Linked DNA regions of Prochlorococcus marinus subsp. marinus str. CCMP1375. The main gene of each other region encodes a partner of the protein of the gene in region 2 in a complex. Links are inferred from orthologs where the notes say so. Each region holds a gene or a part of one and is shown on either strand. Other genes may lie near its edges.

Region 1 (4,702 bases), 830 kb from region 2 along the record:
TTATTGAAGAATCTGTCTTTTAAAAAGCAAGTATTTTGCATTACACACCAGCCTTTAGTCGCTGCATTAGCAGATAATCATTTTTCTGTTTTAAAAATAATTAATGATGGCATGACTAATTCTAAAATCCTTTTGTTAAAGGATTTTAAAGACCGACAAGAGGAGTTAGCTAAATTAGCTGGAGGTAATTTTGCGCAAGCAAATGAATATGCTGCAAGCTTGTTAGCTAACAAAGCAGCATAATAAGTGACAATCTTTATAAGATCATATGATTGATTCATGGGATTACTATGAGGCCCTCCGTGGCTAAAGCAAACCAAAAATCTATAATGTCTGACTCTTTTGAGGATGTAATCTGCATTCGTGGTGCACGCCAACATAATTTAAAAAATGTTGATATAACTATTCCTCGCAATAAATTTATTGTTTTTACTGGCGTAAGTGGAAGCGGTAAAAGCTCTTTAGCATTTGATACGATTTTTGCTGAAGGTCAGCGTAGATATGTAGAAAGCCTTTCAGCATATGCGCGACAATTTTTAGGGCAAGTTGATAAGCCTGATGTAGATGCTATTGAGGGCCTTTCTCCTGCAATTTCTATAGATCAAAAATCTACCAGCCATAATCCTCGTTCAACAGTAGGCACAGTTACTGAAATCAAAGATTATTTACGTTTGCTGTTTGGCCGTGCAGGAGATCCTCATTGTCCTGAATGTGATCGGCCAATAAGACCTCAGACGATTGATGAAATGGTTGATCAGATTTTGACTTTGCCTGATGGGACCCGTTATCAATTACTTGCATCTGTGGTTAGAGGAAAGAAAGGAACACATGCAAAGTTGCTTTCTGGTTTAGCTTCAGAAGGCTTTGCAAGAGTAAGAATTAATAAAGAGGTTCGAGAGTTATCTGACAATATTGAACTTGATAAAAATCAATCTCACTCCATAGATGTTGTAGTTGATCGATTAATTGCTAGAGAAGGGATTCAGGAACGATTAACAGACTCTCTACAAACTGCTTTAAAGCGTGGAGATGGTTTAGCCATAGTTGAAGTTGTTCCGAAGAAAAATGAAGACTTGCCAGAGGGAATTGAGAGAGAAAGATTATTTTCTGAGAATTTTGCTTGTCCAGTACATGGAGCTGTGATCGAAGAATTGTCTCCCAGATTATTTTCTTTTAACAGTCCATATGGTGCCTGTCCTGATTGCCATGGTTTAGGCCATTTGAAAAAATTTACTTGTAATACAGTTATCCCTGATCCTTCGTTGCCTGTTTATGCAGCAGTTGCACCATGGAGTGAAAAAGAAAATGCTTATCATTTTTCTTTATTATTTTCAGTTGGTGAAGCATATGGTTTTGAAATTAAAACCCCTTGGAAAGATTTAACACTAGAACAACAAAATATTTTATTGAATGGCAGTGAACAACCAATACTTATTCAATCTGATAGTAGATATAATAAACAAGATGGGTATAAAAGATCATTTCAAGGTATATTGCCTATTTTAGAAAGGCAGTTACGTGATGCTAATGGTGAATCTGTTCGTCAAAAATTAGAAAAATTTTTAGAATTAGTCCCTTGTCCAACTTGTTCTGGTAAAAGATTAAGACCTGAAGCATTAGCAGTAAGGGTAGGCCCTTATTCAATTAATCAATTAACTGAAATTAGTGTTGCAGAAACATTAGAATGTATTGAAAAATTAATGGGCATTGGTAAATCAAAAAATAATTCTAAACCTTTACTTTCTTCGCGGCAAATGCAAATTGGTGAACTAGTTTTAAAAGAGATTCGCTTGCGATTAAAGTTTCTTCTTGATGTTGGACTTGATTATTTAAGTTTAGATAGACCAGCCATGACTTTGTCTGGAGGAGAGGCACAGCGTATACGTTTAGCTACACAAATTGGCGCTGGTTTAACAGGAGTATTATATGTTTTAGATGAACCAAGTATTGGTTTGCATCAGCGAGATAATGATAGATTATTATCAACATTAGGAAGGCTTAGAGATCTTGGTAATACTTTAATTGTTGTTGAACATGACGAAGATACAATTAGAGCCGCTGATTATTTGGTTGATATTGGACCAGGTGCTGGTATTCATGGCGGTAAAGTCATTGCTGAAGGTACATTAGAAAATTTATTAGCTAGTAAAGATTCGCTTACAGGAGAATATTTAAGTGGTAGAAGTTCTATTCCTACTCCAAAAGAACGGCGTAAAGGAGTTAATCGAAATCTTCGCCTGATTGGTTGTGATAGAAATAATCTTAAAAATATTTCTGTTGACTTTCCATTGGGTCGACTTGTTGCTGTTACAGGAGTTAGTGGAAGTGGTAAAAGTACATTAATTAATGAATTATTACATCCTGCTATAAATCATCAATTAGGTTTAAAGGTTCCCTTCCCTCAAGGATTAGAAGAACTACGTGGTATAAAATCTATTGATAAAGTTATAGTTATTGATCAATCACCTATAGGTAGAACACCTCGTTCTAATCCTGCTACCTATACGGGAGCATTTGACCCTATTAGGCAAATATTTGCAGCCTCTATTGAAGCAAAAGCAAGAGGTTATCAAGTTGGACAATTTAGTTTTAATGTTAAAGGTGGGCGCTGTGAGGCTTGTCGAGGTCAAGGAGTAAATGTGATTGAAATGAATTTTTTACCTGATGTATATGTGCAATGCGATGTATGCAAAGGAGCTAGATTTAATCGTGAAACTCTTCAAGTTAAATATAAAGGTTTTACTATTGCTGATGTTTTAGAAATGACTGTAGAGCAATCAGTAGATGTTTTTTCTGCTATTCCTCAAGCTGCAGATAGGCTTAGAACATTAGTGGACGTAGGTCTTGGATATATAAAATTGGGCCAGCCTGCACCTACTCTTTCTGGAGGTGAAGCTCAGAGGGTCAAACTGGCTACTGAACTATCTCGAAGAGCAACTGGTAAAACTCTTTATTTGATTGATGAGCCGACTACAGGATTAAGCTTTTTTGATGTTCACAAATTAATGGATGTATTACAGAGATTAGTTGATAAAGGTAATTCTATTATAGTCATAGAACATAATTTGGACGTAATTCGTTGCTCTGACTGGATAATTGACTTAGGACCTGAAGGAGGAGATCGTGGAGGAGAGTTACTTATTTCTGGTACCCCTGAAGATGTGGCAGCTAATTCTGATAGTTATACAGGAGTGTATTTGAAAAATGTTTTAGAAAAACATAAATTAAAAAATCCATCTAGCTAAAAAAATATTTTCTCGTTTTTCTTTGCATTTCGCTATATTATCGATATTAATGATTTTTTTAATTCATCAAATACCTTTGCTGACAAATGATTTGATCATTTTGAAAAAGTCTCTTTAGAATCCTTATGCTTTCTTTAGATTTAAATGGCACAAAATAAATTATCTATTTACTAATTCAATTGGAGGGAGTATGGGTTTAAAACTCCTTCATCTTCATTTACATGGCTTAATTAGGTCACATGATCTTGAATTGGGTAGAGATTCAGATACAGGTGGGCAAACTTTATATGTTTTAGAACTTGTTAAAGAGTTGGCTGCTTCATTAGAAGTCGATCAAGTTGATTTAGTAACTCGATTAATACAAGATCGAAGGCTAGCTTCAGATTATTCTCGGCCTCGTGAACGAATTGCCCCTAGTGCAAACATAATTCGAATTCCGTTTGGCCCTAAAAGATATCTCCGTAAAGAATTATTGTGGCCTTATCTTGATCAATTGGTTGATCAGTTAATTGATCAATTGAAACAAGCTAAAACATTACCTGATTGGATACATGCTCATTATGCAGATGCAGGTTATGTAGGGGCTTTAGTCAGCAGTCGTTTAGGTATTCCATTTGTATTTACTGGACATTCATTAGGAAGAGAAAAAAAGCGTCGCTTATTAGAATCAGGAATGGATCATTTGCAAATCGAAAATACTTATTCTATTAGCAGAAGAATTGGTGCAGAAGAATTGGCTTTAGCAAATGCCAATTTGGTAGTCACTAGTACCTTTCAAGAAGCCAATGAACAATATTCGAGATATAAGAATTTTGTTTCTAAACAAGCTAAGACTATTCCTCCTGGTGTGGATCTTCGTAGATTCAACACAATCTCTAAGCCTAATGAGTTTGAGGAAGTTCAGGATTTATTCGCCCCCTTTCTACGAAAACCAAATTTGCCACCATTATTAGCTATCTCCAGAGCTGTAAGAAGAAAAAATATTCCAGCCTTAATTGAAGCTTTTGGTCGCTCTCCTCTCTTACGTCAGAAGCATAATCTTGTACTTATTTTAGGAACACGTACTGATATGAAATTGCTTGATAAACAACAAAAGGATGTTTTCCAACAGATTTTTGAATTAGTTGATAAATATCAATTATATGGGCAAGTTGCGTACCCTAAGTTTCACCGACGAGATCAGATTGCTCCTATTTATAGATGGGCATCTAAATTAGAAGGTTTATTTGTTAACCCTGCATTAACTGAACCTTTTGGATTAACTTTACTTGAAGCAGCAGCTTGTGGATTGCCTATGGCTGCAACCGACGATGGTGGTCCTAAAGATATTTTGTCTAGTTGTAGAAATGGATTGCTTTTTGACGCTACTGATTTAGATGTATTGCAAAACACTCTTGAATTGGCTGGCTCTAATAAGAAATTGTGGCAACAATGGAGTAGCAGGGGAATTGATGGAA
Region 2 (7,138 bases):
AATAACAAGTATGATGAGTTCCTAGATTTTAGATATAAAGATATAATCTTAAAAAGCCAATCTATCATAAATAATAATGGCCTTATAATCGATATTATAGAAAATATAGGCATCATAGTACAAACAAAAGATGTACCATTATTAATAACGAAAGTGAAGTTAGAAGGGAAAAAGGAATCTAGTCAAAACGCATTAATACAGCAATTAACATTAACTAATAGTCAAAATAAATTAGGAGAATAGTTACTCATTCTCATTTGAGTTTAAAGGTACTCTTTTCGAGAAACCCCATAGGAATACAAATCCCAATAGTATATAGAATATATATTCAGGTATAACGATATTAGGAAATGTGACTTCAAAAAGTAATTTTATAGCTACTAGAGCTACAGCAAAATATCCTGCATTCTCTAATTGAACAAAAATGTCCAACCATCGAATAAATAAATCCGCTGTAAACCTTAATGCGATAACACCTATTAAAGCACCTATGATTACAAGTAAAATTTGATCACTAATTGCCACTGCTGCAGTTACACTATCGATGGAAAAAGCCAGATCTGTTGCGATTAGTAGAAAAGTAATTTTAATAAATGAAGATTTATTGTTATTTGATATGGAGCTTGATTCATCATTAGTAGGATTATTTATTGTAAATTTGGTTAGGACAATTGAAATTAAGTAAACAGATGCTGCAATTTGAATTATTGGATATTTAATAATAATATTAGCTGCAAGTATTAAGAGAATGCGAAAAATTAAAGATATTGCTATTCCTATATTTAAAGACTTTTGTTGTAATTCAATGCTATCTAATCGCTTAGTAATAGAAGCAAGAGCTACTGCATTATCAGCTGAAAGGATGAGCTCTAGTAAAACTAGAAAAGGTAAAAGTGTCGCAAATTCTGACCATTGGTCAATTCCATTAAGTAGAGGGGTTAGGTAATCTAAAGAGGCTGTATCCATAGAAATGCTGACTTATGGTGATTATTTGACGTAATTAGAACGAAAAGCTTAGATTATCTAGCTACCATTAATAGTGATAGGCAATAGCATAAGATGCAAATTAATTCCGAGCTGTGTCACGTAGATGATGAGAAGATTATAGTTAGGATAACAGCTTTAGAAAATCAGATACAACTAGGTAGTGCACTAGGGCAGGGCAGCAATGTACATGAAGCAGAAGAAAGTGCAATACAACAATTACTAACAAGGCTAAAGGAATACCAAAAGATTCAGTCATCGATTAATAGCAATGAAGCAGAAAAAAGCTTGTCAGTACAAAACAGTTACACTAAGGAAATAGAGTTTAGAAAATCAACCAAGGAAGACTCTAAAAGCATTAAAAGTGATAATTATTTGGATATAGTTGATGACAAAAAGGTTCCAAATGATTGGAGTGAAGAGATATCTAAGATAGATATTGAAATAGAAAGGCTCGGATGGAATAAAGAAGATGAAAATGAATTTATGAAAATCACCATTGGCCAGTCAAATAGAAATAGAATAAAATCCTATGAAGATATATTATTTTTTATTGAACTACTTCAAAAAATGAAAAAAGGAGAGGATATGAAAAATATAAACATAAACTATTTAAAAGAGAAGTTAATCAGTGAATCGAATGATATATTACGGAGCCTTAACTGGTCTAATGAAACTGCTAGAGAATATTTTGTAGATAAATTCAAAGTAAATAGCCGATCAGAATTAGGAATCTACGAATTGCTGAAGTTCGTTTCTATGTTAGGGAAAGAACTAAAGAGCTAGATTTTACATTCAATATGATAATATTAAATTTAATCTAATAATGTTGTAAAAAGTGTAAATCTCAATGGCATTAAAATCTTTAATAACTAATGTCGTAGAATCAGCCTTAACAGAAGAGATCGTAAAGAGAGTAGTAAAGAAAGGTAAATTATCAATCAATGGAGGCAGCACCTCAGCTAAAGCCATAACAATATCGTCTCTAGCTCTAAAATCAAATAAACCAGTATTAGTAATAGTACCGACATTAGAAGAAGCCAGCAGATGGAATTCTATTATGCAAATACTTGGCTGGAATAAAGTACTTTTATATCCATCAAGTGAGGTGTCACCCTATGAATCAATTGAAATTTCTAAAGAAATTGAATGGGCTCAACTTTCTGTTCTAAGTGAATTGTTAGCAAATGATTATAGAGACCCAATGGCTATCATTTGTACTGAAAGGGCTCTGCAACCACATCTTCCACGACCAGAATTAATGCTAGAGAATAGCGTTAGTATAATAAAAGGTAATGAATTAAATTTAGATAATCTTAGTAGAAATCTAATTAAAATAGGTTATGAAAAAACAACCACAACAGAACAAGAAGGTACCTGGAGCAGAAGAGGAGATATAATAGATATTTTTGCGGTAAATAATGAACTTCCAATAAGAATTGAATTATTTGGTGATAATATAGATAAGATTAGAGAATTTGATCCAATAAATCAACGTTCATTAGATGAAATCAATAACATAAGAATATCGCCAGTAAGTATTAATAAAATTACATTTAATAATTTGAGCAACAACGAACTAAAGAGAAAAGATAATAATATAAAGCATGAAATAGAAGGAACGATAGAAGAATTACTAGAAATAACTCAAGCAAAAGATTCTACATTGATGAATTATATACACAAAGATAGTCTAATATGTATAGATGAAAAAAAACAATGCGTATCCCACAATGAAAATTGGATTAATCATTTAAGGATAACGTTTAACGAGTTAATGAGAGATAATACACTTAAAGATAATAACAGTATAAATATCCTTAATTATAATGATAAGAATCAAATAAATAGCTTACTCGAAGATTTTAAAATAATAGAGATGTCAAATGACAGTATTTCCATTAATCAAGATGAAAGCTTCCACTTGAATTCTTCTAAAATAGTTACATATCCCAATCAATTTAGTAAAATAAGTGAATTAATTAGAGAATTTCAGAAAAAGAAATATTCTATTTGGTTACTCTCAGCTCAACCAAGTAGGGCTTCTGCACTATTAGAAGAACATGAATGCATAACGAAGTTTGTTCAAAATAACCTAGATATCAGTCATATAAATTCTCTAATAGAATTTAAAACCCCAGTATCCTTAAAATTACATGGAAACATAGATATTGAAGGAGTAGATCTTTCACAATGGAAGGTGTTATTACTAACTGACAAGGAATTATTTGGACAACAAATAGTCTCTTCTACAGGTTTTATAAGAAAACGTAGATCATCATCTAGTAGAAGTGTAAATCCAAATAAATTAAAAAGTGGAGATTACGTAGTTCATAGGAACCATGGAGTAGGAAAATTTCTAAAAATTGAAAAATTCATCGTCAATAATGAAAGTAGAGATTATCTACTTGTTCAGTATTCAGACGGGACCTTGCGTGTAGCGGCAGATCAGTTATCTTCCTTAGGCAGATATAGAAATTCAAGTGATAAATCTCCCCGAATAAATAAATTAGGAGGCAATACCTGGACTAAAGCAAAAGAAAGAGCTAAAAAGTCAATCTCAAGAGTAGCTATAGATTTAATTAAGCTGTACGCTGAAAGATCTAATTCACAAGGGTTTTCTTTTCCAAAAGATGGCCCATGGCAGAGAGAATTAGAAGAAGCTTTTCCTTACGAAGCTACTCCAGATCAGATAAAAGCAGTTTCAGAAATAAAAAGTGATATGGAAAAAAGTTTTCCTATGGATAGGTTGGTATGTGGAGATGTGGGTTTTGGAAAAACAGAAGTTGCAATTAGAGCCTTATTTAAAGCAATTACAGCAGGAAAACAAGTCGCTATACTCGCACCAACAACTGTGTTAGCTCAGCAACATTGGAGGACTCTTACAGATAGGTTTGCTCCCTATCCAATAAAAGTTTCTCTATTAAACAGATTTAAATCATCATCGGAAAAAAAGGAAATTGCAAAAAGTCTTAAAAATGGAACTATCGATGCGATAGTAGGTACACATTTATTACTATCGAAAAATATAGAATATAAGGATCTTGGCCTATTGGTAGTCGACGAAGAACAACGCTTTGGTGTTAACCAAAAGGAGAAGATAAAATCACTTAAAAAAAATATAGATGTACTTACTCTTACTGCTACTCCAATTCCACGAACCTTATATATGAGTTTATCCGGTGTTAGAGAAATGAGCTTGATTACAACTCCACCACCACAAAGAAGAGCAATTAAAACACACCTAGTCTCTAAAGAAAATGAAATCATTAGAAGTGCTATATGCCAAGAAATTGGAAGAGGTGGTCAAATATTTTACGTGGTTCCACGAATTGAAGGTATAGAAGAAGTAGCTACTGAAATCAAGCAAATGGTTCCGAATATTAAACTAATTATCGCTCATGGACAAATGAATGAAGGTGAACTTGAGAATGCAATGATTGCTTTTAATGCTGGAGAGGCAGATTTGATGCTTTGCACAACAATTATTGAAAGTGGTTTAGACATCCCACGAGTAAATACAATATTAATTGAGGACGCTCACAAATTCGGTTTATCTCAGTTATATCAATTACGAGGCAGAGTAGGTAGAAGTGGAGTACAAGCACATGCTTGGCTATTTTTCCCTCAAGACAAAGAAGTAACTAATAATGCAAGCCAAAGGTTAAAGGCAATCCAAGAATTTAGTGAATTAGGAAGTGGCTATCAATTGGCTATGAGAGACATGGAAATTAGAGGAGTAGGAAATTTAATTGGTATTCAACAAAGTGGGCAAATGGAAATTATTGGCTTTGATCTTTATATGGAAATACTTCATGAATCAATAGCTGAAATACAAGGTCAAACCATTCCTGTTGTGGAAGAAACAAAGGTAGATCTTCCAATTACTGCATTTATACCAAACACCTGGATTAAGAGTAATGAAGAGAAATTAACCGCCTATAAACAAGCATCAGAATGCTCAACAATAGATAAATTACTTGAATTGACAGCCATCTGGATTGACAGATATGGAGTCCTTCCAGCACCTGTAGAGGCATTAATATTAATCATGAAACTCAAAATTAAATCAAAAGCATGCGGTTTTTCCAGAATTAGACTGAATAAACCTAATATTGTATTAGAAACAATGATGAATGAATCTACCTTTAGTAGTTTAAGGGATGGTCTAGAAGGGCACCTTCACGGAAGAGTAATATATAAAGCTGGGCAATCCTTTTCAGAAGTAACCTTAAGAGGATTAGGAATATTGCCATTGGAGTCTCATTTGGAAACAATTATAGAATGGCTTGAAAATATGAGTAATCAACTACCTTATATAGACAGCTCTATTACAAATATTATACGAGATAAATTAACATAATCTTTATTTAAATAGATTAAAACCATCAATATAATTTACGTAATATTCTAAATATTTAGAATATATAAGTAATTGATCTATCAAATACAACAACTATAATCATCATTAACTAGGCTTAGAGATGGGGTTTTCCACATTTCCACAAGCTACACATCAAAGGTGAAAACCAATCTCCTGCTATGCCAATGACATAAGTGGTTTAATTACAGGTTGATGCCTGTTGAGCAGACTGTAGTGATAGCAAAGAGAGAAGTCGGAAAGAAGAACGAATCTTACATCGAATTATTAGTACGAGCTACATCCTGGCTTTACACTTCTTAGTTTAAAACTGTTTTATGTGGAAAAGTATTAATTCATCTACGAATAAGCAGAAAAGAATTTCATTTTCATGTGATTTGCATTTCAAAAATATATTATTAATATATAAGCTAATTAATTAATTCTGTTGAAACCTTTTAGATATAAGAATTAAATTGTCTTATAAATAATAAAATTAAATTTTAAAAAGGATAATGAAATCTGAATATATAATTATGAGTATGCCTTAAAGCAGAGCATGGATTAATTGATCCGTTTGAAACTAATATTCATTTAGAGACTAGTCACTATTCCTTTAGAATAAAGCCCTTGTCTAGTAGTTCTTGATATAGATAACGTGCTTGAAAGGTGAATACTTGCTCTTCCTTCTCACCCCTTCTGATGTGAAAATAGTTGTGATCTAGTTGATTTCTACTAAAACTCACCTCAATAATCCCTTTTTGCATGATCCATTCTGGATCATTGGTATGAGTTTGATTTGGCCCACCATCCCATGGGGCAACTTCAGCATATTTAACTTTTTTCATTGACAAAATTCTATCTATACTAAATATATAACAAAGCTATCATTTAAGCCAAAATCATTTATGGATTAACCATAAATCCAGAGATTTTCTTCTAGAGCATTAAACACTCATATTAAGCAAAGGAGGAATAAGCCACTTCTAGTTATTAATACTTAGTCGACATGCTAGTAAATAACGAGCTGGGGCTTGCAAATTTAGCTTTTGGCTGCATAGTTAAAGAAAGAATCAATTAAATGACTACACTAGAGAAAATTGAATATGCTGAAACTAGAATCAAAGAGCTCCAGCTCTTAATAAATCACTGGAGGCTAACCGAATTAGAAAATTCAGATACTGTTATGAGAGTTCTTTCTACTAGCAGAACAGCGGAAAATAATAGTGACTGTATTGCTGCTTAATATATAATTCTAATATCCTTAAATTGCAGATGATTAAAGATAAGCTGAGTTGTTCTGAGAAAATAAGAATTTATTTATATCCATCTTTAACAATATTTGCTATGGCATTCTTTACTACATTATTTTTTCCCATATCTGAAGAATTTAAAAATAAAACAAAATGTACATTATTAGCGAACAAGCATTTAGTTAAAACTATGTCTGAACTTCGCGTAATAAACTCCGGTCTAACTAGACAGGAGATAGGATTTGTTCGCGCATATCAAATGTGTAATAGCCCAATTGATATTTAATTATATAGATGATTAATGACTCTTCAAAGCTAAAGAAAGGTCAAAAACTTAAGGTTGACCTTGATAAGTTAAACGATCGTTTACCCAAAAACGTTCTTAATCTGCTAAAAAATGAGCCCATAGGATTATTAGTGGGATATAAAATGGTAGATGGTAATCAGTTTGGACTAGTACTTCAATTAAAATCTGGACTTAATCAATGGTTTTTTGAAGATGAGCTATGCGAAATTGAAGATGATTAAATTTAAAGACACT

Evidence for each region.
Region 1: the proteins of mfd (region 2) and uvrA are in contact, whole or in part, in a crystal structure (PDB 4DFC), measured with the Escherichia coli proteins. The link is inferred for Prochlorococcus marinus subsp. marinus str. CCMP1375 from one-to-one orthologs.

Annotation. Positions count from the first base shown.
Region 1 is NC_005042.1:1,741,152-1,745,853, reverse strand. Bases 1-3,445 are described here. They hold uvrA (excinuclease ABC subunit UvrA), read left to right. Parts: upstream 1-329; coding sequence 330-3,245; downstream 3,246-3,445. Other genes in these bases: PRO_RS09260 (glycosyltransferase), read left to right, coding at 3,436-3,445; PRO_RS09270 (DNA repair protein RecN), read left to right, coding at 1-243. Also shown: more of PRO_RS09260, read left to right, coding at 3,446-4,702. UniProt on the Escherichia coli protein: The UvrABC repair system catalyzes the recognition and processing of DNA lesions. UvrA is an ATPase and a DNA-binding protein. A damage recognition complex composed of 2 UvrA and 2 UvrB subunits scans DNA for abnormalities.
Region 2 is NC_005042.1:914,925-922,062, forward strand. Bases 1,468-5,547 are described here. They hold mfd (transcription-repair coupling factor), read left to right. Parts: upstream 1,468-1,834; coding sequence 1,835-5,347; downstream 5,348-5,547. Other genes in these bases: PRO_RS04920 (hypothetical protein), read left to right, coding at 1,468-1,770. Also shown: fmt (methionyl-tRNA formyltransferase), read left to right, coding at 1-243; PRO_RS04915 (DUF475 domain-containing protein), read right to left, coding at 244-966; more of PRO_RS04920, read left to right, coding at 1,060-1,467; PRO_RS04930 (hypothetical protein), read right to left, coding at 5,953-6,192; PRO_RS04935 (hypothetical protein), read left to right, coding at 6,426-6,590; PRO_RS04940 (DUF2862 domain-containing protein), read left to right, coding at 6,892-7,125. UniProt on the Escherichia coli protein: Couples transcription and DNA repair by recognizing RNA polymerase (RNAP) stalled at DNA lesions. Mediates ATP-dependent release of RNAP and its truncated transcript from the DNA, and recruitment of nucleotide excision repair machinery to the damaged site.